One region of the Priestia sp. BR_2 genome, then DNA from elsewhere that is predicted to be linked to it. Evidence: predicted binding sites of a transcription regulator. Region 1 holds the regulator's gene; the other holds the start of a gene.

Region 1 (14,832 bases):
GTATACATGGCCCAGCACTTCTACGCGTCCACTGGAAGGGAACATATATCCCGTCATCATTTCCAGCAGCGTCGTTTTGCCGGATCCGTTCCTGCCCAGGATCGCCCAATTCTCATCCGATTTCATTTCAATGCTGACATCATCCAAAATGTGGCGGTTCCCCCGAATGAGCGACAGGTGCTGCATAGAAATCATGGCTTCACGCTCCTAATAAAACTGACGATATCCTGTACGGAGCCCATCCGATAAAGCACTTCCGGGTCTGCTCCAGGGCTTGATGGGATCGCGAGCAGTGCCGGGACGCTTCGAATTTGATACCGTTCCACGATGCCCGGAAGGAAATTCACGTCCGCTGCCAGCAGCTGTACATCGGGCACCACAAACTCCGCGACATCCAGCATCTTACGCGCTGCCGCGCAAGTACCGCATAATGGCGTATGCAAAAAAACGATGACAGGATCCGCCTTCGCGTCACGCTTCATCAGACGCTCCTGCCATTCTAGCCTCTCCAACAGTTCGCGCTGCGTAACCTCAATCATCTTGAACCTTGGGCAACTTCCCGCAGCACGGAATCGGGCATCGGTCCATTGTGGACCTTGACGCTTTTTGGCATGTGCTCATACAGCAGCTCATACATTTTTCTTCTGCCCGACGGGCTTGAGGTGTGCAAATATATTTCATTAGCCTGTAGATTCTCGGCAATCATGGCCGCAACGACGTCTCCGCCGTTCATCTGGCCATGCCCGAGTTCGAAATCAAGCGACAGAACGTCCACTTCGCATTCACGGAGCATCAGCAAACATTCTTCCCCGTTTCGAGCCAGCGCGAATCCTTTCGGATTGGGGCGCCAGTCGTCTAAATAAAGATGAATCATCCTACCCTCTCCCTATCAGGACCAGGACAGCACCTTGGCGATGTCTTCCCGATGCGTGCCGTCAGCTCCTTTTTCACTTTCCAAGACAAATGCCTTACCCGCAAGTTCCGGTGCCAGAACCAGGCGCTTCAATGCTTCTGTTCCTATCATGCCTTGCCCGATGCGGGCATGGCGATCTTTTCTTGAGCCGGCTCCATATTTCGAATCGTTTAAATGAACGGCTACCGCCGATTCCCAATAGGCTAGCTCCTTGCCTCTGGCAAGGAGCTCATCCGTATTCGATAAGTCCCAGCCTCCGGCGGCAAACAAGTGGCAGGTATCCAGACAAAAGCCTATTTTTTCCGGATAATCGGCAAGCTGTCTAACCTTAACGCACTCTTCAAGCGTCATTCCCATAGCTCCATGGTCTCCCGCCTGATTCTCGATCAGCAGCTTGGCCCTGCCCGCCCAGGAAGCCAGCACATCATTCATGCAGCGAATAATGTTCTGGTACCCTTCAAGCACGTTCTGGCTCTTGAGATGCCCAAAATGTACAACAATGCCCAGCGACCCGCAAGCCTCGGCAATCATAAGATCATTCTTAAGGGAATCCACGGTCAACCGATAAAATTCTTCTCCCCTGGTCAAACCGACCGCCATATTCGTTGGATAAGGCGTGTGCGCGATCGAGACGAGACCCTGCTCCTGACAAAACTTCGCGCAAGCCGCAGCATTGCGGACATCCGGCGTCTTCAAGTGAAGACTGCGAGGATTTTTCGGAAAATACTGATACGCCAGTGAACCGATCCCGGCTGCATGCTGGGCTGCCGCGAGAAATCCGCCCCGTGTGCTGACATGGCTTCCAATCCGGACTTTAGACTTCATGCTGGCAATTCGGGCAAAAGAAAACTTTGCGCGAGGCGTGCTCCGCCTTCACGATCGGCGTACCGCAGCGAACGCAGGGCTCTCCTTCACGATCGTACACTTTGCATTCGTCGTTATAAGCCCCTGTCAGCTCATCCCCTTCCTGAAAGGGCATTTCCATGTATCCTCCGCCGTCCGTTGCCTCGTGCATCACTTTGACGGTGCTGTCGTACAGCTGCTCTAGCGACTCCTCCGGCAAATCCTGAATTTTGGATAGCGGGTGGATTCGGGCATCAAAAGCGATCTCGTCCGCATAACAGTTGCCGATGCCGGCGACGACTTGTTGATTGACCAGCGTCGTTTTTAAGGCGCCCCGCCGTTTTCCAATCAGTTCGACGAAACGCGCTTTGGTCATTCGCCGATCCAGAAGCTCAGGACCAAGGTCTTTTAGGGCGTTCTCGGTTTCCCTCGCTGTTAGAAAATGCAGATAACCCAGGCGAAGGCCGATAAAATACAGCACCTGGTCACCGAACGTGATCTCGACCTGGGTCGAACGGGAAGGGCGCTCCTCATCCCTGCCTCCCAGATACAAAATGCCCCCCAGCATCAGATGCAGCAGGAGTCTGCCTCCGTTATGCAAATGGAATATGAGGTGCTTGCCTCTCCGCTCCACAAAAATGACCTTGCTTCCCTTCAGGGCCGAAGTAAACTCGTCAATCGTCACATTCAAGGATTTTTCACGGTTCACGACCACATCGGTGATCGGCACATTCAGAATGCTCTGAGATAACAATCTTCGGTAATTCTCCATTTCCGGCAGTTCCGGCATGATTCATCTTCCCTTTCGTCAAGACACAAGTTTATGTATAATACTTTTGCTTATCATGAACACAGCAGGCTGATCACTTCGTTCAAATCCCGGCATATATAGTCTGGCGTGACGCCGGCGGCTTCCAAATGCGCTTCCATATTGCGATCGGTCGTGATTCCGGTCATGACGAGAACCGTCTTGCAGCCGGCATGCACGCCAGCGGCAATATCCGTACGGATATTATCTCCGATTACATAAGTATCTTCCGGAGCCAAACCCAAGCGATCCGAGGCATACTTCATCAAAATCGAGGACGGCTTACCGATAACCGTCGGCTTAACTCCCGAAGCGGCCTCGATCGCAGCCCCAAGCGAGCCAGCACCAGGCATTAGGCCGGTATCGGATGGCAGCTGCAGATCCGGATTGGTCAAGATCGACACAGCTCCCTCCTGAATCCAGCGAACGGCACGGGTTAACTTCTCGTAATCAAACGAGCGGTCGATTCCTTGAATGACGTATTCAGGGGACTGCTCCACGATGGTAAGGCCCGCGGACAACAGCGCTTTGCGAAGTCCATCTTCCCCGAGCATCGCCACCTTGGCACCGGGCGACTCCTCAGCGATATATTTAGCTGCAGCGAGGGAGGATGTGCATACTTCCTCCGGCAAAGCAGGAATCCCCATCTCCATCAGGTGAGCCGCCACCTGCTCCGGCGTGCGTGAAGAATTGTTCGTTACATACAGGAACGGAATCTGCATTTCTTTCAACCGCTCGATCAGCAGGTCAGCCCCCTCGATTCGATTCCGGCCATGGTACAGCGTTCCGTCCAGGTCAATCAGCAATCCTTTTGGTTTTTCCATGAATAAACGCACCTTCTTTATTTCTTTCCTTCACGGCATAAATGATTCATCTGATGAAAAGGTGACCATTCAAGGCCGTGCTGTAAGGGTTAATCATCCTTAATATATGTATGGCTGCAGGCATTCAGCTGTCCTTTACTATAATGAACTTAGAAATACCGATAGTATTATTGTAAAGAAGCCCATTACCGGTTGCAAGGTTCATGCCGATCGCTTCATTCTGACGGTCGACGCGTCGAAAGAAATCGAAGACTGTCCAAGTCTTAGCGTTTATGAACCGCTTTGTCGCATCCTGCGCTTTCCCGGAAAATAATGCCCCCGACCACCCGATATTTCCACGTCATTCACCGCTGTGCGTGCCTAGGAACGCTGGATAGGATACAACCCGAAATCCTCCGCCAATCGCGTATTCGCAAATATCTCCCGCGCTTCTTTTAGCAGCGGCTGTAAATGATCGATATCCTTATACCGGGAGCTGAAGTGGGTCAAGAACAGCGCTTTTACCCCAGCCCGTTCAGCCGCTTCCGCCGCCTGTTTGGCGGTACTGTGATAGTATTCGTGCGCGAGCTCCGACAGATCCTCCATGAACGTGGCCTCATGGACCAGGAGATCCGCGTCCTTGGCCAAAGCCTCCACGCCTGCGCATGGCCGCGTATCCCCGAGAATCGTGACCACCCTCCCTTTTTTCGGTGTCAGGAGCACATCCGAGGCATGAATCCATCGGCCGTCGCCGAGTTCCACGCTTTCCCCTCTTTTCAGCTTGCCATAGAGCGGCCCTGGCTTGAGTCCATAGTCCGCCAACCGTTTCAGGTCCAGACTGCCGGGGAGATCCTTCTCCACGACACGGTAGCCGTAACTCTCGGCCCTGTGATCCAGCTTGGCCGATTCCACGAGGAAATTATCGTCTTCAAACAACACGCCACCGGTGTGCTCGATGACCTCCATCGTATAGGGGACGCGCGATTGGCTGATGCTCAGCGTAGTTTCAATGAAGACTTTGATGCCTGGGGGACCATATATCGTCAGGGGTGACGTTACCCCTTGGGCACCTCGGCTGGATAGCAAACCTGGCAAACCGAATACATGATCACCATGCATATGGGTAATGAATACCTTTTCAAGCTTGGACAGCTTGAGCGGGGACTTTAATATTTGATGCTGCGTGCCTTCTCCACAATCAAACAGCCACAGACTTCTTCGTTCTTCCAGCATTCGCAGTGCAATCGAGGTCACGTTACGCTGCAGCGTCGGAACCCCCGCATTTGTTCCTAGAAAATAGAGTTCCATCCCTCTTCTCCCCTTTCGGTTGTAAACCGGAGAAATCCCCCGAAACATTCGGAGGATTTCAAACCGGCTGTACCGGTATTCAAATGTTAAGCTTTATCCACGTTAAAATAATGAGCCTCCGGATGGCTGAACACCATCGCGGATACCGACGCCTCCGGTTCCATCATGAAACCCTCGGTAAGATGAACGCCGATATCTTCTGGCTGCATCAATTTGAATAAAGGCTCCTGATCCTCCAGATCCGGACATGCCGGATATCCGAAGGATACGCGAATGCCTTGGTATCTCGCTCCCAGGCGCTGTTTCATCGTCATGTCTGCCGGATCTGGGTATCCCCACGTATCCCGCATCATATGGTGAATTCGCTCTGCCAGCCCTTCAGCCGTTTCCAGGGCAACCGATTGAAGTGCATGGGAACGGAGATAGTCGCCTTTATCCTTCCATTCCCCGGACAATTTCCCGACGCCGTGCCCTGCCGTAACGACCAGGAACCCGACGTAATCCATCACCCCGCTGTCTACGGATTTCAGGAAGTCCGCCAAGCACAGATACGGCTCCACCTGCTGCCTTGGAAACGTAAAGGTATGCAATATTTTCGATGCATCCTTTGGATCGTATATGATAATATCATTTCCTCGCGACTGCGCCGGGAAGAAACGGTACATGGCATGTGCCTGTATGATTCCCGATTGAACTGCCTCTTCCAGAATGCCGTCAACGGTTTCCTTAAGCGATACCGCCTTCGGATCATTGGCTTTGAGGAGTTGTTCCACGGATCCTTTAAGGCCTAAATGATGTCCCAACAGCATCTGCATGTTGATATAAGGCAGGATGTGCGAAATCGGATAATTCCGGAGCACATGCCGCTCCATATCCGGCGGTATATACACCGGGGCTTCGGTCGATATTTTGGATCGGAGTCCTTCAGACAGCTTCGGCATTACTTTTACAACCTGTGGCGCCGCTGCATCCGCTTCCTGCTCCGCCTTAATCTCTTCAGCCATTTGGGTCCGCAGCACCGGATCGCTCAGCTGGTTGGCCAATGCAAGCCCGTCCATCGCGTCTTTCGCGTAGAGCACCATTCCGTCATATTCGGGGCGGATGCGCGTCTTCGTGAACTTCCGCGTCAACGCGGCCCCGCCAACCATGATCGGAACGCTAATGCCCGCGTTTTTCAAGTCCTGGGCGGTGGATACCATCTGCTGTGCCGATTTGACCAACAAACCGGATAACCCGATGGCGTCAGGCTGCTCCCGCCGGTAAGCCTCGATAATTTGCTCCGGTGGTACTTTTATACCCAAATTAATGATTTGGTAACCATTGTTGGACAAGATGATCTCCACCAGGTTTTTACCGATATCATGGACGTCGCCCTTCACGGTGGCCAGCATGATTTTCCCTTTGACCGACGACTCGTTTTTCTCCATAAAGGATTCCAAATACGCCACGGAGGCTTTCATCACTTCGGCGCTTTGCAGCACCTCAGCCACAATGAGCTCGTTGTTGTTAAACAAGCGGCCAACCTCGGTCATCCCTGCCATTAGCGGGCCATTAATGATCTCCAGCGCGCCGTATTTGGTCAAGGCTTCATCCAAATCCGGAATCAGGCCTTCCTTGGAGCCTTCCACCACATAAGAGGCAAGTCTTTCTTCCAGCGTCAGATTGGATACCTTTACCTTCTTCTCTACCTTTTTATCCCGGAACGCGGCGACGAATGCCGCCAGCGTCTCATCATTGGTTCGATAAATCAGATCCTCCGCCAGACGCCGCTCTTCCTCCGGAATGGAGGCATAGCGCTCGAGCTTTTCCGTGTTCACGATTGCGTAGTCCAATCCGGCCTTCGTGCATTCGTACAGATACACGGAGTTCAGCACTTCACGGCCCGCTTCCGGCAATCCGAAGGAAACGTTGCTGATGCCGAGGATCGTATGCACTTTGGGCATGGCTTCTTTTATCATGCGAATGCCCTCTATCGTTTCCTTGGCTGATCCGATGTACTGCTCGTCACCCGTACCTACAGGGAACACAAGCGTGTCGAAAATAATATCCTCAGGCGAAATGCCGTATTTGTTCACCAAGAGATCATAAGACCGCTGCGCCACCTTGAGCTTGTCGTCGCGATGAATCGCTTGACCGCTCTCATCGATGGTCCCTACGACGACCGCAGCGCCGTATTTGTGCACCAACGGAGTCACATGCTCAAATTTCTCCTCGCCGTCTTCAAGGTTAATGGAGTTAATGATCGCTTTCCCTTGCGAATATTGCAGGGCCAAGTCAATGACTGCCGGATCGGTTGTGTCGATCATCAGCGGCACCTTCACCTTTTTGACCACCAGCTCCAGGAATTGGATCATATCCTCAGCTTCTTCGCGATCCGGATCCTGTACGCATACATCAATGACATGGGCGCCATTCTTGACTTGAGCACGAGCGATCTCGGAAGCTTCCTCATATTTTCCTTCCACGATCAAACGCTTAAATTTGCGCGAACCTAAAACGTTTGTTCTTTCGCCCACCATATACGGGCGGTTTTCCTGCTCGATATATACCGGCTCGATGCCGGACAATGCCGGCAAGTGCCCGCCCTCAAGCGGACGTGGGGTGAAGCCATCCATCGTTTGTTTTAACGCCCGGATGTGGTCAGGTGTCGTACCGCAGCATCCCCCAGCGATGTTAAGCCAACCTTTTTCAGCAAAAGCCCCCATCTTTTGGGCAAGCGATTCAGGAGATTCATGGTATTGACCATTCTCGTCAGGCAGACCCGCATTCGGATAACAGCTGATCGCGCTTCTCGACATTTCGGATAAGGAACGGATATGGTCGCGCATGAACTCCGGACCCGTTGCACAGTTCAGGCCGATGGATACCGGATTCAAGTGTTCCAAAGAAATGTAAAACGCCTCGATGTTCTGCCCCGCAAGCGTTGTTCCCATCGGTTCGATTGTGCCGGATATCATGATGGGAAGGGTGACGCCTGTCTTATCAAACGCTTGTCGAATCCCAATGCTCCCTGCTTTCACATTGAGCGTATCCTGCGACGTCTCGAGCAATAGGGCATCCACGCCGCCTTCAATCAAGGCTACGGCTTGCTCCTCGTAACTCTCGATCAATTCGGCGAAGGTCACGCCGCCGGTAACCGACAGCGTCTTGGTTGTCGGACCCATCGCACCCACGACATATCGCGGGCTGTCTGGCGTGGAATATTTCTCAACTGCAGCGCGGGCCAGATGAGCCGCTTTCAGGTTGATTTCCCGGGCAAGTTCAGGTATATCGTATTCAGCAAGCACAACGGAGGTTGCGCCAAATGTATTGGTTTCAATCAGGTCGGCACCTGCTTCAAGATATTGTTCATGTATTTTTTGAATGATGTCGGGCCGATGAATGACCAGCATTTCATTGCAGCCATCCAGCTCCGGGCCGCCAAAATCTTCAGCCGAGAGGTCCTCTTGCTGGATCATCGTGCCCATGGCACCGTCAAGAATTAATATTCGTTCTTTAAGCACTTCTTGTAAGCTAGGCTTGTTCAACTCATAAACCTCCCCCGAAAACGTTAAATCTTAGTGTATCAGAATACTTTTCAATAGAAAAGTCGAAATATTGCGCAGCTATCGGTACAAATCAACATTTGCAGATGACAAATGCGGTGAGGGGGGCTATAATACATATTAATCCAACGGGAGAAAGAGGGTTAAAGCTATGGCAGAAATCGTGATTCGCAACACGAACGAACGCATTACTGGGGAAGAAAATGTTCGGGAATTCCTGAATAACCAAGAGGTTGTTTATGAGCATTGGAATATGGATAAACTCCCGGCAGATCTTCAAGAAAATTTCAAGCTGAGTGATGAAGATAAGCAGCGCATTTTGGACACTTTTGACGAAGAAATTCGCGACCTGGCTGCAAGACGCGGCTACAAAATCTGGGATGTCATCACGCTTTCCGAGTCCACGCCCAATATAGAGGACCTGCTTAAAAAATTCGAAGAAGTTCACACCCACTCGGAAGACGAAATCCGTGCGATCGTTGGCGGCAAAGGGATCTTCATTATTAAAGGCTCCGACGATGTCGGATACTTTAACGTAGAGCTTGAGCCGGGCGACGTTATCTCCGTACCGGAAAACACGCCTCATTTCTTCACGCTGATGGAGAACAAGCAGATCATCGCGGTTCGTCTCTTTATTGAAGAGAACGGCTGGGTAGCTACTCCGGTAGAAGATCCCCAATTCCAATAAGCCTTAAGCGGTTGACTGAATAGGAAAATGGAATAAGGCAGCGCATGATCCGCCCAACGGATGGATGCGCTGCCTTATTTATTGGCTGTGTATGGTGTATTACTCGGTTACCGTCAATTCCTTCAGCGGCATGGAGTGCTGCCCTCTAGCCGTGACATGGGAAACGATGCGATAGGTTCCTGCTTCCTCGAAGGTTTTCTCCATTTTGTAGACCCCGCCTTGATCATGTTTAACCGGAACCTTTGCCTGAACGCCTCCGCCTTCCAGCGTCACTTCGAATTCCACGTCGTTTGCATCTTCGACCGGGCTGCCTGCTTGTGTTACCTTCGCTTCGATCAACACTTTCTCGCCTGCCTTAATGCTCTCTGGCGTCAGAGAGAGCTCTACGATAATCGGCTCCGCCATCACATCATCACTGGGCGCCGCCTTGCTGTCATTGCATGCGGCAAGCGCAACCGCCATCAACACCATGGCTGCAATAAAGGCCATCTTTTTCCTGGTCATCCAACCACCTCTTTTACGAATTCATGCTATGTATGATTTATTCACGTAATGGTCCATTCCAAACAGCGTCATTTTCCTAATTCATTATATCGCATTATTCTTTAACTTCTATCTCATGCAGCTTACAATTGTGTGACGTTTGTCACTGCCAACAGCCTCTTTCCTTTCAAACTTGGCAACCAATAAAAAAACAGCCCCGAATCGCATCAGCTGCTGCCAGGACTGTTCCTATGTACGCTAATATATCTCGCTAATAGATCTTGTAGAATAGTCGTGAACTCTTGATCACGTCATTTATAAGGACGCCACAATAGCATGCAGCTCGGATAAATGTTTGATCTCAAACTTCGGCTGAATGGCCGGATCATGAGGCCGGTCTACCCGATTGATCCAAACCGTATGCAGTCCTGCGGCATTGCCGCCTTTAATATCTGTGGTCAGCTTATCTCCCACCATCACGGCCTGATCCGCCTCGACGCCTAACAGATCAAGCGCATGCTTGAATATGGAAACATCCGGCTTGCCTTTGCCGAAATCACCCGAGATAATAATGTGGTCAAAATAAGGGACCAGTTCCGGAACGCCATCAAGCTTCTCCTGCTGCAAATCCGGACTTCCGTTCGTTAGAAGCAGCAGCTTCACGTTACCCTGCAATTCCTTCAGCACTTCAAAGGTTTCTTCATATACGTAAGGTCTTGTTCTGCGTTCCGCAGCAAATTGCGTTGCCAACGTCTCAGCCAACGCTTCATTATCAACGCCAAGGCGATGAAGTCCGCGACGCCAGGATTCCTTGCGGTATACGGGAGCCAATTCTTGCAGCTTTCGGAATTCGGGCTGGGATCCAGCCGTAAAATTAGCCCACAAGCCTTCAAACGGATTGATCCCGATCATTTTGGTAAAAGCAAAAGTATCATAGGATTCATACAATGCTCTTGCTTCTTCACGCACCGCGGCCAAAAGCGCGCCGGCATCAACGCCGGTTTCCGCCGCTCCGGCTTGGCATGTCACTTCAAACGCTTCTTCTACACTGCGTTCATCCCACAACAACGTATCGTCCAAATCAAACAAAACCGCAGCAATCGGCATTTCTCTCCCACTCCTCATATACATTGTGATCTACTCAATCGGGTTAGTTGTGCTCCACTGGAATTTGATGAGTCTTTGCAAACTCTTCCAATCTTTCGCCCATGGCTTTGGTATCGTAAAGATTCATCATTCGTGAGAACACCCAGTTGCCTGCTTTTCCCTTGCCTTGGATCACGACGGAACCCGAAGCCAATTTGATCTTCTCGATATCCGATACGGCCAGACGGCGTTCCCGGTTGAACTTCATGGTCGACACGGAAGCCCGCTCAATCTTCAAATAAGGCTTGCGGAGAAATATCATGAGCGCCAACAGGATATACAAGCTGACGCCAACCCAATTCAATACATCATTGCTTCCGCCGGCTGCCTGTGAAGTTGCCGTTCCGAGAAGCGCATACAAACCGGCCAATGCAACAAGCACTAACGGAAGTACATACTTACGTCCCTTAAACACGTCATGCTTATCATTAATCGCAGACCCTTGATACGAGGTCAATCCCTGCTTTTTGCGCTGTTTGTTAAGTTGCGACATATTTTTGCTGACTTTTCTTTCCCATGAACGTGACATTTGGTTCCCCCTGAACTCATAATCAAAATGTTTATAAACCATATAAACTTGGGGTAACCGTAATCGATTATCCGAATGACCGGTACCCCAAGTATTATTATGCTATCCTTCGATCTGTTCGCGGATCCTCTGAATATATATCCTTGAACGGTTATCGACTAGTGCTTTAATCGCGGGCCGCCTTTTTGTTCGTTTTCATCAACCCATTCAATCGATTCCAGCTGTTGTCTAAAGTTACTGCGAATATTGTTAAGGTATATTTCCCGAAGCTCGGCCCGTTCTTTGAGCTCCTCCTCGGTCAACCCTTCATTCTTCTTCTTTCTTGCTAATACATTGATGCGTTCTACCAAAGTATCGATGTCCATGACTTCTCCTCCAATTTCGATATCATGTATAACTTAAACATGTGAAAAAGAGCTTGTCAAGGCAACTGAGCCCTTGCAAACTCTTCTAAGAACAAATAGGAACATATGATGCGCATAAACGAATACCGTCTATGGGGAGGTAATCTATAGTTATCTATTGTAAACGCGCTATTACGCGTAAATGATTCAATCTGACAAGCAGAATATGATGTGTAATTAAACAGGAAGTAACCAGTAGTATGTGATGATTATATGGAGTATGAATGCCAATTGGTTAGAAGCAACGTCAAATCACCAAACCGGCAATGACAGCACTTCCCCAGCCTGTATGTCCGGACCCTTCAATCCGTTCATTCTTCGTATGCTATCCAGATATACGCGTGTATCCATATCCGCAGGTTTGTGAAGGGAAGCAATTCGCCACAAGCTATCGCCATATTGAACGATCACCTGCTTCTCTCCAGTCGGCTTCTCTGTCCCACCGGCAAAAACGGAATATGCACCTGTCCAAAAGATGGCCACAATTAGCAGGGTGAACAACAGTTTATTCAAAGGGATCGAAGCTATCTTCGATTTCAAGTAAATGCCCAAAGTCTTCGATGATTGTTCTGTTACCACCGGAACGTTCTCATAAATGCTGCGGTATGTACTGTATTTCAACATGGAATCATCATCTCCCAAACAAGTGTTCTCTTATGGATTCATCTTAACACGAACACTTGTTTGATTCAATACCCAAAAGAACATTTGTTCTATTTTTATTTTAGAACTTATGTTTGTACGAACGGTAGTTCTATGTTATAATTTTCCCAAACGTTACTAAATGGGGTTGATACGGCATGTCGAAAATTTCCAGCCGCCAGCTGGCGATCTTAGAGTTTATCCGCAACGAAGTTCGTAGCAAGGGTTACCCGCCTTCTGTCCGGGAAATCGGCGAGGCTGTCGGACTAGCTTCCAGTTCTACGGTCCATGGTCATCTGGACCGTTTGGAGAAGAAAGGCCTGATCCGCCGTGACCCTACGAAACCAAGAGCGATCGAGCTGCTTGGCCAAGAAGAATCCGAGAGCGCGAATCTGTTTACGCACACCATTGCCAGAGTGCCTGTCGTCGGGAAAGTCACAGCAGGCGTGCCGATTACGGCCATGGAGAACATTGAAGACTATTTCCCGCTCCCGCAGCATTACGTGGGCGACGATAAGGTGTTCATGTTGTCCGTAGTCGGCGACAGTATGATTGAAGCCGGCATTCACAGCGGTGACTACGTCATCGTTCGCCAGCAGCAAACCGCGGACAATGGTGACATTGTCGTAGCAATGACAGAAGAAGATGAAGCAACCGTGAAGACCTTCTATAAGGAGAAGGATCATGTACGATTGCAGCCGGAGAATCCTACCTATGAGCCGCTGCGCTTGAACCATGTTACGATTCTCGGGAAAGTGATCGGTCTCTTCAGGGACGTACACTAATTCCGTAGAATTATGAATAAGAGGTTACCTTCCTTATTTGGATGGTAACCTCTTCGCTTTTTGTATATAGACAATGGAAGATAATCCTGACTAGTTTGCCAACACCATTACGCCTTGCTTAAGATCCAGTCGATACATCCGCTTAGGTTTATATTCCGGCGAACCTTCGCCTCCCGGTCCCTCCGTAGACTGCAGAACAAGCTTATTCTCCTTCACCTCGGGAGTCGTACCTGGTCTATAATACGAAAAGTAGGATACCAAGGACTCATCCTGAAATCGAAGCTGCACGGCATTACCCGTTTCATGCTCTACGGCGAACGAATAGATTTGTATGCCATGACAGTCCCTATATTGCGGTGCGAGTATAAATACATCGGCATCTTGAAACGGCAGGCGAATCATATCAACCGGAGCAGATGTCGGTTGAATAAATGTAAGCCCCTCCAGCGTAGTGACTTCATTTGTAACTTGGTTAGTGCTATACTGCACGCTGTAGTTTCCGGTAAACGACCGATCCGTTTCGATACCGAAGCAGCTCGGTGCACCCAATGTCGTTATTTTTTCCTGTCCAACTGCAATAACGTTTAACCGTCCTTCATCCGTTACGCCTTGTGCCCGGATTGTCTCCTCCTTAGTAGGGGGCATAGTCCCTGCTTTCTGTTGTTCGTCCCCGCCATAAGGCAATTGAAAGGCAATTAAAATAATCAGAAGCATGCACCCGCCAGCCAATCCAACTTGTAAGTACTTTCGACGTTCAGGTTTGCTGTCGGTGAAAATCACGGACCTATGCACGTTTTTTTTCATTTCGGACGTGAACTTTTCATTTGAAAAAGGAGCTTTTTTAGCACGGTTGTACCAGTCTGGTTTATCCTCACTCATCGTTCTTCTCCTTCATTAGTTTTTGTACTTTTTTCCTGGCCCGATGCAATCTGGATTTTACAGTGCCTATCGCAATATGAAGCAGCTTCGCAATCTCATGCATCGGCATTTCATAGTATAGGTCCAGGACCAATACTTCCCTAAGCTTGCTCGGCAAAGTCATAATCATTGCCCATATTTCATCCGTATACTGCTCGTCCCAATATTCCGCTTCTGCTGACCGGCTTGACGAACTGGCGGTAAGCTTGTCTTTAAGGATGACTTTCCGAAAGAAAAAAGCCTGTTTGTACCGAAACGCCGTATGTCGCGTGATCGTAAGCAGCCACGTTTTCAGCGTCGCCTGACCGCGAAAGGTATGTATGCCGTAATAAGCCTTAATAAAGGCTTCTTGTGCAATATCGTCTGCCAAGGCATGCTGTTTGGTCAAAAAATACGCATAATTCCACACATCGTTTCCATATTCATTCATGATTTTATCCAGCGTCTGGCTGTCCATGACCGTCATCTGCTTTAAGTATTCGAGCTCCAACCGATTCACCTCATCTAATTAGAGTCATGGAAGCGAGCAAAGGTTCCTTTTTTCGTAAAATAAAAAAGAATCTCCCGTAGGTAAGGGAAGATTCTTTATGGACTAATATTAGTGCGTGACTGAACTGATTCTGTAAAAGAATTATTTATATGTACCTGTCAGGAATATAGTGTCATCTCCTATTATATCTTTCTGAAATTTCACATTTACTTCAATTTGATTTGCATCTTCAATATCAATAACGATATGCTGTCCAATATCTTTAGGCGACAGCATAAGTTCTTTTATCTTTGTCTTGCCATTATATATCGTTACTGAGATATCATTACGGATATTAATCGGTAACAATGAAAGATCTAGTACTTTATATTTTCCTTTTGGTTCAAGAATGATCGTTTTTTCAGAATTATTAATTTCTCTCATTACGATACCTGAGCCGTAATCTTTTCCATTATGTTCGGTGTACTGCTTATCACTTGTGGTAAAGGAAGTGCTATTAATTTTGATTCCTTCTTTGGTTATAATTG
Region 2 (14,832 bases), on a different contig from region 1:
GTTTGATGTTCTATATATTTAACTCCTATATAGGGCCTACCTTTTATTATTTTGGAAAAAAGCGACCTTCCCCGTTCCGGGTTGAAGGTCGCTTGTGCCAATCTAAGTAAATGTAAGCAACTGAGGTCCCTTAATCGCTTCGATGCCTAAACCGACATTAACGCCGAGTTGCATGCCGCAACGTATGCCAAGCCTGCGGCCATGACGATATCCTGGTGCACGGCCGTGCCGCGGAAGATCTTGCCGGCCTTCTCCACCGTTACCGCCGCTTCGGCATGCGCGTCCTCGCCGCTGCTTAAAGAATGCAGCTCCAGATCGCCAAACCGGATGTCGCTGCTGATTCCTTGGCTGATCGCCGATATGACGGCTTGCACGGGACCGTCCGCCACGCTGGAGTAGGTGGCTTCCGTCTGCTCGCTCAATTGGCGCAGCGTAACCGCGGCAACCCTGCTGCTTCCCGTGCCGGAAATGACCTGCGCCTCGGACAGTTCGTACACCTGTGCCGGCTTGCCCAATGTGCGGCTGACCATCTGCAGCAGCTGATCATCGCTGACCACCTTTTGACGGTCAGCCGTTTCCTTGAAGGTATCGTACAGGGATTCCATCTCGGCTCCCTCGAGCCGGACACCGTAACGGGCCAAGCGGTCCTTCAGGGCATGGCGGCCGGAGTGCTTGCCCAGTACGATCATGCTTCGCGGAATGCCCAGCTTCTCCGGATCCATAATCTCGTAGGTGCTACGATCCTTCAGAAGACCGTCCTGGTGAATGCCGGATTCATGCTGGAAGGCGTTCCGGCCGACCACGGGCTTATTGAAGGCGATCGGAAAATGCATCGCACCGCTGACGAGGCGGGATACCTCGTACAGCTTCTCGGCCGTAATGCCCGTCTCTGCCCGCAGCATGTCACCCCGGGTAGATAGAGCCATGACAAGCTCTTCCAGCGCGCAGTTGCCTGTACGTTCGCCCACCCCGTTCACGGTGACCTCAATTTGACTCGCGCCGTTCTCGATCGCGGCCAGGCTGTTGGCCACGGCTAGACCGAGATCGTTATGGCAGTGGGCACTGTAGGCGACCCTCTTCCCGCCTCGGGCGCCTTCCCGCACGCGCCGGAACATCTCGCCGTATTCGTTCGGAAGCGCATATCCGACCGTATCCGGCAGATTGATGATCGTGGCTCCCTCTTCGATAACGGCCTCCACCATCTCGATCAGGTCGTCGATGCCCGTTCGGGAAGCATCCATCGCCGTGAATTCCACCACATCGCTGAATTGCCTCGCATAAGCCGTCATTTCACGCGCCCTTGCCACGACTTCCGGACGGCTCATGCGCAGCTGGTGGCGAAGATGGATGTCGGAAGAGGAAATAAACAGGTGAATCCGCCTTCTCGCCGCATCCTGGGTTGCCTTGACGGCCGCATCAATATCCCCTTTTACCGCTCGCGCGAACCCGCAAATCTCCACCTGCTGCAGCTGCCTTGAAATGGCCTGCACAGCGGCGAACTCTCCGGGACTGGACACCGGAAACCCGGGCTCCATCACGTCAACGCCCAATTCCGCCAGCTTTCCGGCCAGCACCATCTTCTGCTCGGGCTGGAGACTTGCCCCTGGTGCCTGTTCTCCGTCCCGCAATGTCGTATCGAAAATTCGGATCGTTCTCTTGGATTCATTCATCTTCCGATATTCCTCCTTCGTTAGGGTACAACCCTGATTTTCATTCGATTGGATTCCGTTGTTCTATCCAACTGGTTATGTTCAATGCACGTCCGCACGTCGACTTGCGTCCGCCTCCCACCCTGCTGCTGCCGGCAGCAAAAAAGCCCGCCATCTCTTATATCATAAGAGACGACGGGTTAAAGACCCTCCGTGGTACCACTCTAATTGACACGCCATGCTGTTCAGCGATGCTGACGCACGCACGTGTCCACTCACCGTCCATGATCTCCTCATGCCGGCCGGGTCATGAAGAGAATGGACTTCCCGATGACGGAGGAACGCCGTAAGAGAGTCCTATCTGCATTCTTGGCATTCGATCCGGATCGATCAAATCATCCGACCTGCAGACGTTCCCTCTTCCGCTCCCGGGCGAGATTCGAAGCTTGCTGCCGCTGCGTTGCACCAAAACCGCAGCTCTCTGTAGACAGCTCCCTTCTACTGCTCCCGTTCATCGCGTTTATACGATATGCTGTTATGCAAAAGCTTCCTGATATCCGGCTCCCTTTACCGGGTATCTTTAACTCTTTAAGCACTTCTTCGTTGTTATACGCCTTCTGCCTGATCCGAGTTCCCGCTGCCTCACCATGCAAAAAAGCCTGCCATCTCTTATGCAAGAGACGACAGGCTATCCTATCGCGGTACCACTCTTGTTGACTCTAAATCCTAGGTCATTGCAAACCCGGACCTTAAAGCCCCCTCCATCGCCAAATCACAAAGGATTTGTGCGCAGCCGTTCTCACGGAGGCCATCCCGTAGCAAGGTCAAGCTCCGCAATGTCATCTCTGCCTTAGAGGCATTTCATTGCGCGAGGTTCCCCTGCTCCGCTCCCAGGTGAGTTCAGGCTCCTGTCGTCTGCGTTGCACCGTCCCGCAGCTCTCTTCATCCAAGGTTCACCTTACTGGTCCTGTTCTTTGCGTTTCAACATTCTGGAATTTGATCATGATTATACGTTCTGGACAGAGACGTGTCAAGAAGCTTTAGCTTAATGTTCAGCCCAAAATTCCAGCGACATTTGCGGATCAGCCTTCATATCCAGCGGCGTAAAGCTCTCCCGCTTCCATTTCAAATGCGCCGCGGCCGCAATCATCGCTCCGTTATCGGTGCAATATTGAAATGGCGGGATCGTCAGCGGGATTCCTTCCTGCCCGCACCGCTCGGACAATGCTTGACGAAGTCCGCGATTGGCGGCTACGCCCCCGCACAGCAGCAGCTGTTTGGCATCGTATGCTTTGACCGCGCGAACCGCCTTCTCCACAAGCACCTCCACGACGGATTCCTGAAAGCCCCGGGCTATCGCTTCCGTCCGAACGTCCTCTCCACGCATTTTGCTCTGATTGACGACATTTAATACAGCCGATTTCAAACCGCTGAAGCTAAAGTCATAAGAATCCGGCTCCAGCCATACGCGGGGAAGATCCACGACTTCCTCGGCTTCCAAGGCCATTCGGTCGACATGTGGGCCTCCGGGATACGGGAATCCAAGCGCCCTTGCCACCTTGTCGTACGCTTCGCCAACCGCATCATCCCGCGTCCTGCCGATTAACTCAAAGCTGCCCTCGTCTTTCATGTAGACCAGCTCGGTATGGCCGCCGGAAACAACCAGCGCCATGCAAGGATAGGCGATGTCGCCCACAAAGCGGTTTGCGTAAATATGACCCGCAATATGATGCGTGCCGATCAGCGGCTTGCCCAGCGCAAAGGCCAGGCTTTTGGCCGCCATGACGCCCACGAGAAGCGCTCCGACCAAACCGGGACCCTGCGTGACGGCGATCGCCGACAAATCCTTCATTTCGATCCCGGCCTCGGCTACGGCCTGCTCAATAATTAATGTAATGCTCTCCACATGCTTGCGGGAGGCCACTTCGGGCACCACCCCGCCGAATGCTTTATGCGTTTCAATCTGGCTGGCAATGACGCTGGACAATACCTCGCAGCCATCCTTTACGACGGCAACCGAGGTTTCATCGCAGCTCGTTTCTATCGCCAAAATGCAGCTGTGCTGCCGGTCTATTTTTTCATCCTTCATGATAGCCTTTGACTTCCTTCCTCGCCATCGTCCTCCCGATAAGGGGGCAGATCTGCCCACATGATGAGTGCGTCTTCCTGGTTATCGGAATAATACCCCTTCCGGACACCGGCTGGTTTAAACCCTTTTTTGATATATAAACGCTGGGCAACGTGATTGGACACCCGAACCTCGAGCGTCATTTTCTCCATCCCCATATAGGCAGCTGTCTTCATCAGTTCGGTCAGCAGCCGATCGCCCCACTTGCGTCCGCGATACTGCTCCAGCAGGGCAATATTCGTGACGTGCGCTTCATCCACGATTGTCCACATGCCGGCATACCCTACGGTTCGGCCTTCGTATTCCATAATCATATAACGCGCAAAATGATTCAGTTTCAGTTCATTATGAAAGGCTTCCTCGGTCCAGGGCACGGTAAACGCTTCGCGCTCCACCTTGAGAACCTCCGGTATATCCTCCAGGGTCATCAGCCGGAAGGACAAACCTTCTTCACCGTCCGCCGGCTTCTTCTGCTCGTCCATTACGAATCCTACGCTCCCTTCACCGCTTGCGCAGCAGGTTCGCTTCCGCTTCGGAAAGCTGTGTATAATTGGGCACCAAGGTATGCACATCATCCGCTTCCCCGGCGAGTAATCTGGCTGCTCCCAGATACCCCATCCAGCGGCCCTCCAGCGAGTACGGATGAATCCGGAGCCTGTCTCCAAACCACGGCTCCAGACCTCGAGCGGCCTCCGCATGAAGCTCCACTTCCCCGATAAACCATATGCAGACCGGGCGCTCCCCTTCAGGCAGCTTGCTGATTCGTTCCTCTATGGCTACCACCCAGGACTGCATCAGGCGGATGCCGTCCGTCTCCATACGTACCGGCGCTTCCGCTTGGCGTTTTGAATCGGCAGCGAATAATGCCGTATACACTTGTCCCCGTCTGGCATCCAGCAGCGGAACGACCCAGTGGACTCCCTTTTCTCCCGCCGTCTCGCTCCATCCGGATTTCAAGCCCCCCCATGCCAAAGCATGCAGGCTGGATACCCCGACGACCGGAAGCTGATTGGCCCATGCCAATGTTTTGGCTGCGGTCACCGCTATGCGGATGCCCGTATAGGAACCTGGCCCCACTCCTACGGCAATGCCGTCTACCTGGTCCATGCCAAGGCCGGCTTCCGCAAGCGCCTGATCCATCACGGGATGCAGGTGCACCGAGTGGTTGCGGTCCGCATTCGTGTTAACCTCCGACAGCAGCTTGTCCTGCTCCATCACGGATACCGCCAGCGAAGCCGTTGACGTATCCAGCGCCAAAAACCGCTGCTGCGGCTTTTTGTCATTGTTGTTCATTCATGCTACCCCATTTTTCATTCAAATCCCGGCACCACTCGCCATAAGGCCCGCCCTGGCTTGAAAGTGTGATGATCCGGTTCGTTTCGCCCGTCGTTTCTAGCTGGATATGGAGATACTGCTCAGGCATAAGCTCGGTGATCAGGCTGCTCCATTCCACGAGACAAACCCCGTCACCATAAAAATATTCGTCCAGCCCAAGCTCATCCGCCTCATCGACCGACAAACGGTATACATCCATATGGTAGAGCGGCAGACGCCCCTCATATTCTTTAATAATGGTAAACGTCGGACTATTCACAACCCCGTTCACCCCAAGGTGCCGTGCAAATTGTTGGGAGAATGCCGTTTTTCCTGCTCCAAGATCCCCGTCCAGACCGATGACGGTCCCCGGCTCCGCCCTCGCGGCCAGCCAAGCAGCAAGCTGCTCCGTCTCCTCCAGACTGCTTGAAGTCATTCGAAACCGGCCCTCCGTACGGCCATTATTCACTGATAACCCACCCTTTGTTTAGTTTGCCCATATCTCAAAATACTTGATCTTCATTATATCGGTCCTCCCAATCCGCTGCAAGAACATGCGTTTTTCTGGATTGGCAGAGATGAAAAAAGAAAGGGTTACTCGAATTTCAAACACTGACACGATGTAGTCAAAGTTCAAGCACTATAGTGAAACAAGCACCCGGAGGAACCATGATAAAAAAACATAGGAGGATGACAATGAACGGAACAAACCAACCGAACGTTATCTCTTTTTCAGAAACGACCATAACTCCCTTTCGCATTCAAATTCCGGAGGCGGACCTGATGGATCTTAAGGAACGTATGAGCCGTACCCGCTGGCCTGATGATCTGGAGGATAACCACTGGGATTATGGCATGCCGCTTCCTTACTTGAAGAAGCTGTCCGCCTATTGGAAGGATTCGTACGATTGGCGTAAATATGAAACCATGTTGAATCAATTCCCACAATTTACGACCACGATCGATGGACAAAACATTCACTTCCTGCATGTTCGCTCACCTGAACCCGATGCGCTGCCTCTAATCGTTACCCATGGCTGGCCGGGATCGGTCGTGGAGTTTATGCATATGATTGAACCGCTCACCAACCCAAGCAAGTACGGCGGAAATCCGTCCGACGCTTTCCATCTCGTTATTCCCTCCCTCCCGGGTTTCGGCTTCTCCGGGCACACAAAGGAACGGGGATGGAATATCGAGCGCGTGGCAAAAGCATGGGATGAACTTATGCTTCGACTAGGGTATGAACGTTATGGAGCTCAAGGAGGGGATACGGGGTGTATGGTTTCGGCTGAGCTTGGCCGGATTGCCGCAAAGCGTATCGTTGGCGTTCATTGCAATGGTTTGTCGGTGTTTCCGAGCGGCGATCCGGCTGAAACCGAGAACCTCACCGCTGCAGAGCAGCTGCGCTATGATGAATTAGCCGGAGGCGGCTTTGACGGGTCCGGCTACGCCATTTTGCAAGCGACCAGACCCCAGACACTATCCTACAGCTTAACGGATTCCCCGGTTGGGCAGCTAGCATGGATTGTAGAGAAGTTTAAGGAGTGGACCGATCCAACCGCAGGTCTTCCTGAAGAGGCGGTAGACCTTGATCTCCTTCTTACGAATGTCTCGATCTACTGGCTGACAGCAACAGCAGGCTCATCTGCAAGAATCTATAAAGAAAGCGCCGGCAATTGGGGAGCGCCGGCACCGTATTCCTCGGTACCTACCGGCGTCGCGGTTTTCCCTAAGGACCTCTCGATCCGCAGTATGGTCAAGCGCCAATACAACATCGTGCACTGGTCGGAGTTCGACCGGGGCGGCCATTTCGCCGCATTGGAAGCTCCTGATCTGCTGATGGATGATATCCAATTATTTTTCAGAGGGCTGCGTTAACGGCAAATTATACGCAAACCAAACACACCTTATCCGGTTTCCGACAGTACGGAAACCCGAACAAGGTGTGTTTTCATGCCATTTCAAGCTTCTGCAAGGAAGCTAAGCCCCTTTAATCAGGCTATTCGCCTTCCTTCAGCCGGTCCACATTCACCGTCAGCGTGTTGGTCGGACGGGAACCAACCTGAACGGTAGCCATCCCGTTCTGCGGATCGATCTGCTCGATCCAGACTGGCTCCCCTTCCAGGTTCACCTTGTAAGTATCCTTGGAGTTAAAAATCTCCACGGCGCGCTGCATCTCCATACGTTATGATCCTCCTTCTTCCGGTTCTCTTGGCGATTCGTCCACGACCTCCATCGTGTCGGTGGTGGATGGGCCGATCAGTCCGTTATCCATCGTGACATTGCCTCCGCCAAGGCCTTCGTTAATCATTCGGTCAATATCGAACATGGTAGATTCCCGAGAGATCTCGCTCTCCTCCGAGGTCAGGCTGTTCCAATCCACCATGTCGCCGTTCACCGGTTCGGATGCGGAATGGTCCGAGGCTCTGTCCTTCTGTATCTCTTCCGACGTTTCGGTTTCTCTAGACTCCATCATGAGAAGATTACCTCCTTTTACAGGCAGCGTTCATCGTCAATATGCCACAAACAGGTTCTAATTATGCAATCCTGAGCTATAACTCATACTAGAGTCTTTTTTTGGGCACACTAATAGAGGTAGTTCAAAAAATTATAGTCGTCGTTTATTGCGTTTACTACACGGTCATACCCAAAACATATTAGAACTTGATAGGAGGTTTCATAGAATGCATACGGTTTGGAAGGGCGCGATCAGCTTTGGTCTGGTGCACGTGCCGGTGAAGATGTTCTCGGCTACGGAAGACAAGGATATTTCGATGCGGTACATTCACAAGGAGTGCGGCAGCCCGCTCTCCTACATCCGCAAATGTCCGGTATGTGAAGAGGAGGTTGCCTGGGAGGAGATTACGAAGGGCTATGAGTACGAGAAGGGGAAATTCGTGTTGTTCGAAAAAGAAGAGCTGGAGCAGCTCGCCGAAGCGAACAGCAAAAACATCACCATTCTGGACTTTGTCGATCTGACCGAGATCGATCCGATCTACTTCCAGAAGACCTACTATCTCTCGCCTGATCAAGCAGGTGCCAATGCATACCGGCTGCTGCTGGAAGCGATGAAGCAGTCCGGCAAAATCGGCATCGCCAAAATTGCCATTCGCTCCAAGAGCAGTTTGGCTGCGATTCGCGTGCTGGATGAATGCCTGTCGATCGAGACGATTTTCTACCCGGATGAAATCCGGCCGATTTCGCAGGTCCCGAATTTGCCTGAGCGAACCGAGGTCAACGCCAAGGAACTGGATATGGCCAAACTGCTGATTGACCAGTTGTCGACTCCCTTTGACCCTGAAAAATATACGGATGATTATCGCGAACGCCTGCTGGACCTGATCAACAGCAAAGTGTCCGGCGAAGAGATCAAGATTGCCCCTGCTCGTCAGGAGACCAACGTTGTGGATCTGATGGCGGCCCTTCAGGCCAGCATCGAGGCCGTCAAGCCGATCGGAACGGACCCGGGCACCAAGCCGAAGCCGCGTAAAACGACCCGGAAGACCGCTGCCAAAGAGCCTGCAGCCAAGGTCAGCGGCGGGGAAGCTGACGCGGATGCACCAAAGCCGAAACGCCGGACGGCCAAATCCAAGAAATCCGATTCCCCATCCTAAAGCCGCATGGGACAGTTGCAAAATTTGCTGCCGAAAGAGCCGATGGCTCCGATCTCGACGGATCAGATTACGACCGGCGAAGATTGGGGTTATCAGCTGAAATGGGATGGCGTACGCATTCTGGCCGGGCTTGACCAGAACCGCGTATCCCTGTATTCCCGCAAGCTGCTCGACAAAACATCCCTGTACCCCGAAATCGTTCAGGCTTTATCCGTCCTGCAGGATCGGCGTCTTCTCCTGGATGGCGAGGTCGTGTATTTTCATCCGGAGCTTGGCCGCCCCGTCTTTCAGAAGGTTCTTCAGCGGGAGCGTTCGCGTACGGTCAGTACGAGCGCTCCTCTGTTTACTTATGTGCTGTTCGATATCTTGGTGGATGGCGACGAGGACTTGCGCAAGCTGCCTTATCTGGAACGTCATCATCGTCTCAAGGAGACGGTTTCCGACATTCCGGGCCTGCTGACCGCCGATCTGTTTCTTGAAGGCGAACCGTTATGGGACTGGGCGGAACAGCGCGGTTGGGAGGGCATTGTCATGAAGCGCCTCTCCTCGCCATACCGTGAGGGCAAAAAGCATCGGGATTGGTACAAAAAGAAAATTGCCGTGAACATGGCAGCCTCCGCCGTCGCCATGATCATCAGGGAAGGTCGCGTAGCCAGCCTCGTCATCGCAGACGACGATGGGAACTACATCGGCCGGGCTTCCCTGGGGCTCAATGAGCAAACGAAGAAGAAACTGCTGCAATATGCCGAAAGCCATCGTGCTGACGCGGTATGGAGAACGCTCCATACCGACCTGAAGAAAGAACAGCTGGCCTGGCTTAGCCAGCCTTTATCAGTCCAGGTCACATTTCTCGAGTGGAGCCAGGATGGCATGATGCGCCATCCCAAACTCGTATCGATTGAGGGGGTGTAAACCATATGGCTCGTACCGTTAAAGGCACCCTGACGATCGAGGGGCAAGAGATTCAAATTACGAATCCCGACAAACCGCTGTGGCCGGAGGTCGGCATTACCAAGGCAATGTATTTGCAAAAGCTTGCGGCCATCTCGCCTTTCTTGCTCCGGTACTGCCGGGGCAGGCTGCTCACGACCATCCGGTATCCGCACGGAGCCCAAGGCGAATCCTTCTACCAGAAAAATGCACCCGAGCCGCTGCCGCCCTTTGTTCAGACTTATGTGCACGAAAATATTAACTACGTGCTGCTCAACGGGCTGCCGGAGCTGCTCTGGCTGGGGAATCTGGCTGCGCTTGAGTTTCACCCTTCTCTGCATCTGGCAGGCAGCCATCTGCCCTGCGAATGGATGATCGATTTGGATCCCACGCTCCCGGAGGAGCCCCGGATTATGGAGGCGACGGCTATTGTAGGGGACGTGCTGAGCTCCCTGGGCCTGTCCTCCGTCCCGAAAACCTCGGGAGCGACCGGAGTGCAGATCATCGTTCCGATTCCGGAAGGCGTAACGTTCGATGAACTTCGAACGGTTGGCCAATTCGTGGGCCAATACGTGACGGAGAAGTTCCCGAAGCTGTTCACCATCGAGCGGCTGAAGAAGAACCGCGGCGATAAAATCTACTTCGATTATCTTCAGCACTACAGCGGAAGGACGCTCGCCGCTCCTTATACCCCGCGGGCCCGGCGGCTCGGGACCGTCTCCACGCCGCTCACGTGGGACGAAGTCCGCCAGGACGTTTCTCCCACGGAGTTTCACCTGCTGAACATCGAAGAACGGCTGAGGGAAAAGGGCGACCTGCTGCAGACCCTGCCGCCCCAACCGATCGAGAATGTCATCCGGCATCTGTTGCCAAAGGGTAAGGCAGCGTCAAAAAGGAAAGGATAGCTGCTCAACATCGGGTGTAAGCTCCTCTCCGGAAACCGGGGCCGCCGGTTGAGGAAGCTGCCTTGGACTTACAGGAGCAGCCCATTCCCTCGCAGGGTGATCGTTGGCCCCTTCATCCGATGTATCGTTCTCCGAGGCTGCAATCAGTCCGGACCGGTTAACGGCAGCAGGTGCCCCCATGGTCAATCCGCTCAGCCCATATTCGTTCAACAGCCTGGACGCCATCGACTTGAAGGAACGAACGTAATGCTCTTCCGCATAAGCGCCTTGCCCATATAACTCGCGGTAGGATTGAACCACCTCGGGAAAGTGGTGTTTCAGCGTTTCGAGGTACCATTTCTTCACGTCGCGCGACAGTCTCAGCAAGGAGATCATCGCAAAGGAAACGCCTCTTTCCTTGGCCTGGGACAAGAGCTCCTTCAGTTCCGGCTCCTCGTCCGTCAAAAATGGCAGCACAGGCGCCACAAACAAGCCTGTTCTTATGCCTGCAGCCGATAATCTGTGAATCGCATCAAGCCTGGCCTCCGGATGAGGCGATGCCGGCTCCAGCTTCCGGATGACGTCCCCGCTCAGCGTGTTGAGACTCATGTTGACGGACACGTTCTCCATCCGGGTCAAGATATCCAAGTCCCTCAATACGAGCGGAGAACGCGTCGTAATGCTGGTAGAAATGCGGTATTTAGCGAGCAGCTTCAGACATTCCCGCGTAAGGGTCTCCTTGCCCTCGATCGGCTGGTACGGGTCGGTTGCCGTTCCGATCGTCACCTGTCCGATCGATCTCCGCATCGCTTCAATGTCATAGTTAAACTTCCTCGCCGCGCTCGACAACTGCTTCTCCAACGCTTCCGCCGCATTCGACTTCATAAAAATATGGTGCTGGAACTCGTCTTCCGCTCCCATCCCGATAAACGATTGAAATGCGCGGGCATAGCAAAAGCTGCAGCCATGTCCGCAACCTCGATACGGATTGATGGACCAATCGAAGGGCATCCGCTCTTCCTTCACTCGGTTTAATGTTTGCTTGGTGGTTATGCGTTCATATTGCGTACGAGCCATTCCGCTTCCTCCTCCCTGGACCTGCCATGCTCTATGTCATTATTCTTTATTTTAACAAACATATGTTCTTATTATAAGTGGGTTTTACTGGATTTACAAATCCTGATTCCATGAATGCTTCATGATGACCGGATTGAAATCGCTCCAATTACTCTTTATAATCAATATATATCAAGTGATATATATTGATCGTTCTACATATGAATAACTTAAGGAGCTGTAGACATCATGGCACCAAAAACGAAATTTACCAAACAAGATATCGTGCTAGCCGCATTCGACATTGCCAAAACGGATGGCATCGAGTCCATTACGATCCGAAAAGTAGCCGAACGTCTCGGCAGCTCCATCGCGCCGATCTATGTCAATTTCAACGACGTCCAGGAACTGCTTCAGCAGGTCGTCGAAAGAGCCTTCCATGTGGCCAGAGGAATGATCATGGAGCAGCAATCCGGACAGCCGTTCCGGGATATCGGCATGGCAAGTCTCCGCTTTGCCAAGGAATATCCCGTGCTTTATCGGGACCTCATGATGAAGGACAATCCCCATATGAAGAATACGCCGGAACAACTGGACGAAGTTATCGGATTGATGAGGCAGGATCCGGAGCTCGGCGGATTTTCGGATCAGGAGCTGCAATCTATTTTATTGAACATGCAGGTGTTTCAGACAGGTCTCTGCGTCATGGTGGCAAACGATCTGTTCACGAAGAACGTGGATGACGAGCAGATGATGAATATGATGGACGAAGCCGCTGAAGCGTTCATACGTGCTGCGCGTGCCCGGAAACATGAGGGAAACGGAATCTAAACTGAAGGAAAGAAAAATTACGATTCATGGGAGGTAGAACGGCAATGGGAACAATCCTGAAGCAATCGGTTCTGGATGCATGTGTGACTCAAATCGCCAATAAAAGAAATGTGTTTAGCACAGTGATGTGCGTCGAGGACCAGGAGCGGTCATTGTCCATAGTCGGCAGCGGAGGTGATATGCAGCCTGACGACCGCTATTTCATTGCCAGCGTGACCAAGTTGTACGTGACTGCCGTACTCTTGAAATTACGCGCCGAGCGGCGGCTGGAGCTCCATGATCCCATTGGCAAGCACCTGCCCGAAGAGATTATGACCGGGCTCCACAGGTTTAAGAACCGGGATTACGGCGAAGAAATCACCGTTCAGCATTTGATGTCCAATACGTCCGGCATCCCGGACTATTTCTCGGAAACCGTCTTCTCGAATCTGATCGCCGGGAAGGATCGAGCTTGGAGCCTGGACCAAGTCCTGGCTGCTGCCAAAAGGAAAACGCCTAAATTCAAACCGGGACAGCAGAAAAAAGCCCAATATTCCGACACCAACTATCGGCTGCTTGGCCAAATCATCGAGAATATCAAGGGCGAATCCATTCAGGCCGTATTCCAGGAATACATCTTCGACAAGCTCAAGCTGACGCAAACCTATTTTTATCATGACCCGGAGGATGCGTCCCCCGTTCCGTTCCATTACAAGCAGAAGCGACTGGACCTTCCCTTGTATATGGCATCAGTCGGTGCGGAGGGCGGGATCGTCTCCACGGCAAGGGAAACGATGACGTTTTTGCGATCCTTTTTTAACGGGGATTTGTTTCCGCTGGGTGATTTGAGGGAGCTCCAGAGGCAGTGGAACTTCCTGTTTGCTCCCGGCCCCTTCTTCTATGGCATCGGCATTTCAAGACAGCCGCTATCTCCTTTCAGTCTGGGACGCGGACTCATCGGCCACTGGGGCCAATCCGGGGCATTTGCCTTCCATCACCCGGAGTCGGGCCTCTATTTCACCGGAACCGTGAACCAGGCCGTCGGTCAATCCGCCGCCGTCCAGGCCATGTCGCGAATCATTCGTCATTATGTGCGCGAGAAGAAGGCGCTGCGCCTGCAAGCCGATACTCTTTAAACAAAAAATGGCTCCGCCCGCGCTAACTCTCGCACCGGGTGGAGCCTGAAATGATTGTATTAATGGATTGCCTTTTTCTTAAAGCGGCCGCCCTTCACATCATGGATGTTGCCGACGGCTACGAAGGCCTGGGAGTCCCAGTCTTCCACAATGGATTTGAGCTTTGCTTCTTCCAGGCGAGTGATAACCACAAAGATAACCTTCTTGCTGTCTCCGGAATAAGCGCCCTCGCCTTCGAGGTAGGTTACGCCGCGTCCCAAACGCTGGGTCAGCGCATCACCGATCTCCTTATGCTTATCACTGATAATCCAAACCGATTTGGATTGATCAATGCCTTCAATGGTAATATCGATCAACTTAAACGCAAGGTAATACGCAATCAGCGAGTACATGGCATGGTCCCAGCCGAAAATGAAACCTGCGCTGCCTAGAATGAATACGTTGATGAACATCACGATTTCGCCGACGGAGAACGGCGTTCTCTTGTTGATCAGAATGGCCACGATTTCCGTGCCGTCCAAGGAACCGCCGGACCGGATAACAAGGCCGACCCCGATTCCGAGAAGCACGCCGCCGAACACGGCCGCAAGCAGCGGATCGATCGTGATCGGATCGACGGGATGCAGGAAATAAGTGCCGACGGACATGACCAATACGGCAAACAGCGTGGATAATGCAAAGGTTTTTCCGATCTGTTTATATCCCATAAACAAAAACGGAAGGTTGAACAAAGTCAGGAATACACCCAGCGGAATATCGGTGATATGGGAAACCATAATCGAGATTCCGGTAATCCCTCCGTCAATAATCTTGTTCGGCACCAGAAAGATTTCCAGCCCTACTGCCATCAAAATCGCGCCGAAAGTTAAGAACACCAGACGGCGGAGAAGCTTCAAGGTCGCTGAGCCTGCCTTGGGATTCTCCGGCTTCTGCTGCTCCGCTTTCACTTGCGCCAGAATCTTCACATCACTTGACATAAATCTCCCCCGTTCAACTTTATGAAACCAAGCTAATATATATTTATAAGTGGATCCTATATAAATATTCTATCATATAAATAAAAGCGGGACATAGATTTTTCGCAGTTTATCCTGCTTTTTACTCGGATTTCCGTCATTCTCACATCTCATGTAAAATATTACTTTTACAGCAATGGCGACAGCATCCTGCACATAATTTCGGCCGCTTTCTGCCATCTTCCGCGCTGACGGAACACCTCCGCATCAATAAGCCTGCTATGTTGCAGATCTTCCTTAAAATCCGAAACCAACCGCTCAATAGGCAGCCGATCGAACAGCACGGCCGTCAGCT

What was found. The regulator LexA, encoded in region 1, represses DNA repair genes until DNA is damaged. The targets are predictions, from matches to a motif close to CGAACATATGTTCG.
Region 2: the regulator LexA is predicted to act here: its motif matches at 11,652-11,665, upstream of RB298_RS24625 (SPL family radical SAM protein).

Annotation. Positions count from the first base shown of each region.
Region 1 covers NZ_JAVFHM010000185.1:45,490-60,321, reverse strand. Annotated here, with positions in the region: gene RB298_RS09665 (ABC transporter ATP-binding protein) at 1-195, opposite strand, end outside; gene RB298_RS09660 (thioredoxin family protein) at 192-482, opposite strand; gene RB298_RS09655 (cyclic-phosphate processing receiver domain-containing protein) at 536-874, opposite strand; gene RB298_RS09650 (deoxyribonuclease IV) at 890-1,738, opposite strand; gene mutM (DNA-formamidopyrimidine glycosylase) at 1,728-2,546, opposite strand; gene RB298_RS09640 (TIGR01457 family HAD-type hydrolase) at 2,600-3,388, opposite strand; gene rnz (ribonuclease Z) at 3,749-4,675, opposite strand; gene metH (methionine synthase) at 4,762-8,202, opposite strand; gene RB298_RS09625 (cupin domain-containing protein) at 8,372-8,908, shown strand; gene RB298_RS09620 (FixH family protein) at 9,008-9,412, opposite strand; gene RB298_RS09615 (HAD family hydrolase) at 9,707-10,498, opposite strand; gene RB298_RS09610 (hypothetical protein) at 10,542-11,066, opposite strand; gene RB298_RS09605 (DUF896 domain-containing protein) at 11,225-11,431, opposite strand; gene RB298_RS09600 (LysM peptidoglycan-binding domain-containing protein) at 11,723-12,094, opposite strand; gene lexA (transcriptional repressor LexA) at 12,271-12,897, shown strand; gene RB298_RS09590 (hypothetical protein) at 12,988-13,776, opposite strand; gene RB298_RS09585 (RNA polymerase sigma factor) at 13,769-14,314, opposite strand; gene RB298_RS09580 (stalk domain-containing protein) at 14,447-14,832, opposite strand, start outside.
Region 2 covers NZ_JAVFHM010000294.1:192,686-207,517, reverse strand. Annotated here, with positions in the region: gene RB298_RS24680 (2-isopropylmalate synthase) at 147-1,670, opposite strand; T-box leader at 1,835-2,173, opposite strand; gene tsaD (tRNA (adenosine(37)-N6)-threonylcarbamoyltransferase complex transferase subunit TsaD) at 2,695-3,738, opposite strand; gene rimI (ribosomal protein S18-alanine N-acetyltransferase) at 3,735-4,259, opposite strand; gene tsaB (tRNA (adenosine(37)-N6)-threonylcarbamoyltransferase complex dimerization subunit type 1 TsaB) at 4,279-5,070, opposite strand; gene tsaE (tRNA (adenosine(37)-N6)-threonylcarbamoyltransferase complex ATPase subunit type 1 TsaE) at 5,057-5,527, opposite strand; gene RB298_RS24655 (epoxide hydrolase family protein) at 5,788-6,969, shown strand; gene RB298_RS24650 (H-type small acid-soluble spore protein) at 7,091-7,273, opposite strand; gene RB298_RS24645 (hypothetical protein) at 7,277-7,567, opposite strand; gene ku (non-homologous end joining protein Ku) at 7,776-8,705, shown strand; gene RB298_RS24635 (ATP-dependent DNA ligase) at 8,730-9,617, shown strand; gene ligD (non-homologous end-joining DNA ligase) at 9,623-10,540, shown strand; gene RB298_RS24625 (SPL family radical SAM protein) at 10,523-11,596, opposite strand; gene RB298_RS24620 (TetR/AcrR family transcriptional regulator) at 11,825-12,406, shown strand; gene RB298_RS24615 (serine hydrolase domain-containing protein) at 12,451-13,521, shown strand; gene RB298_RS24610 (YitT family protein) at 13,581-14,498, opposite strand; gene cls (cardiolipin synthase) at 14,666-14,832, opposite strand, start outside.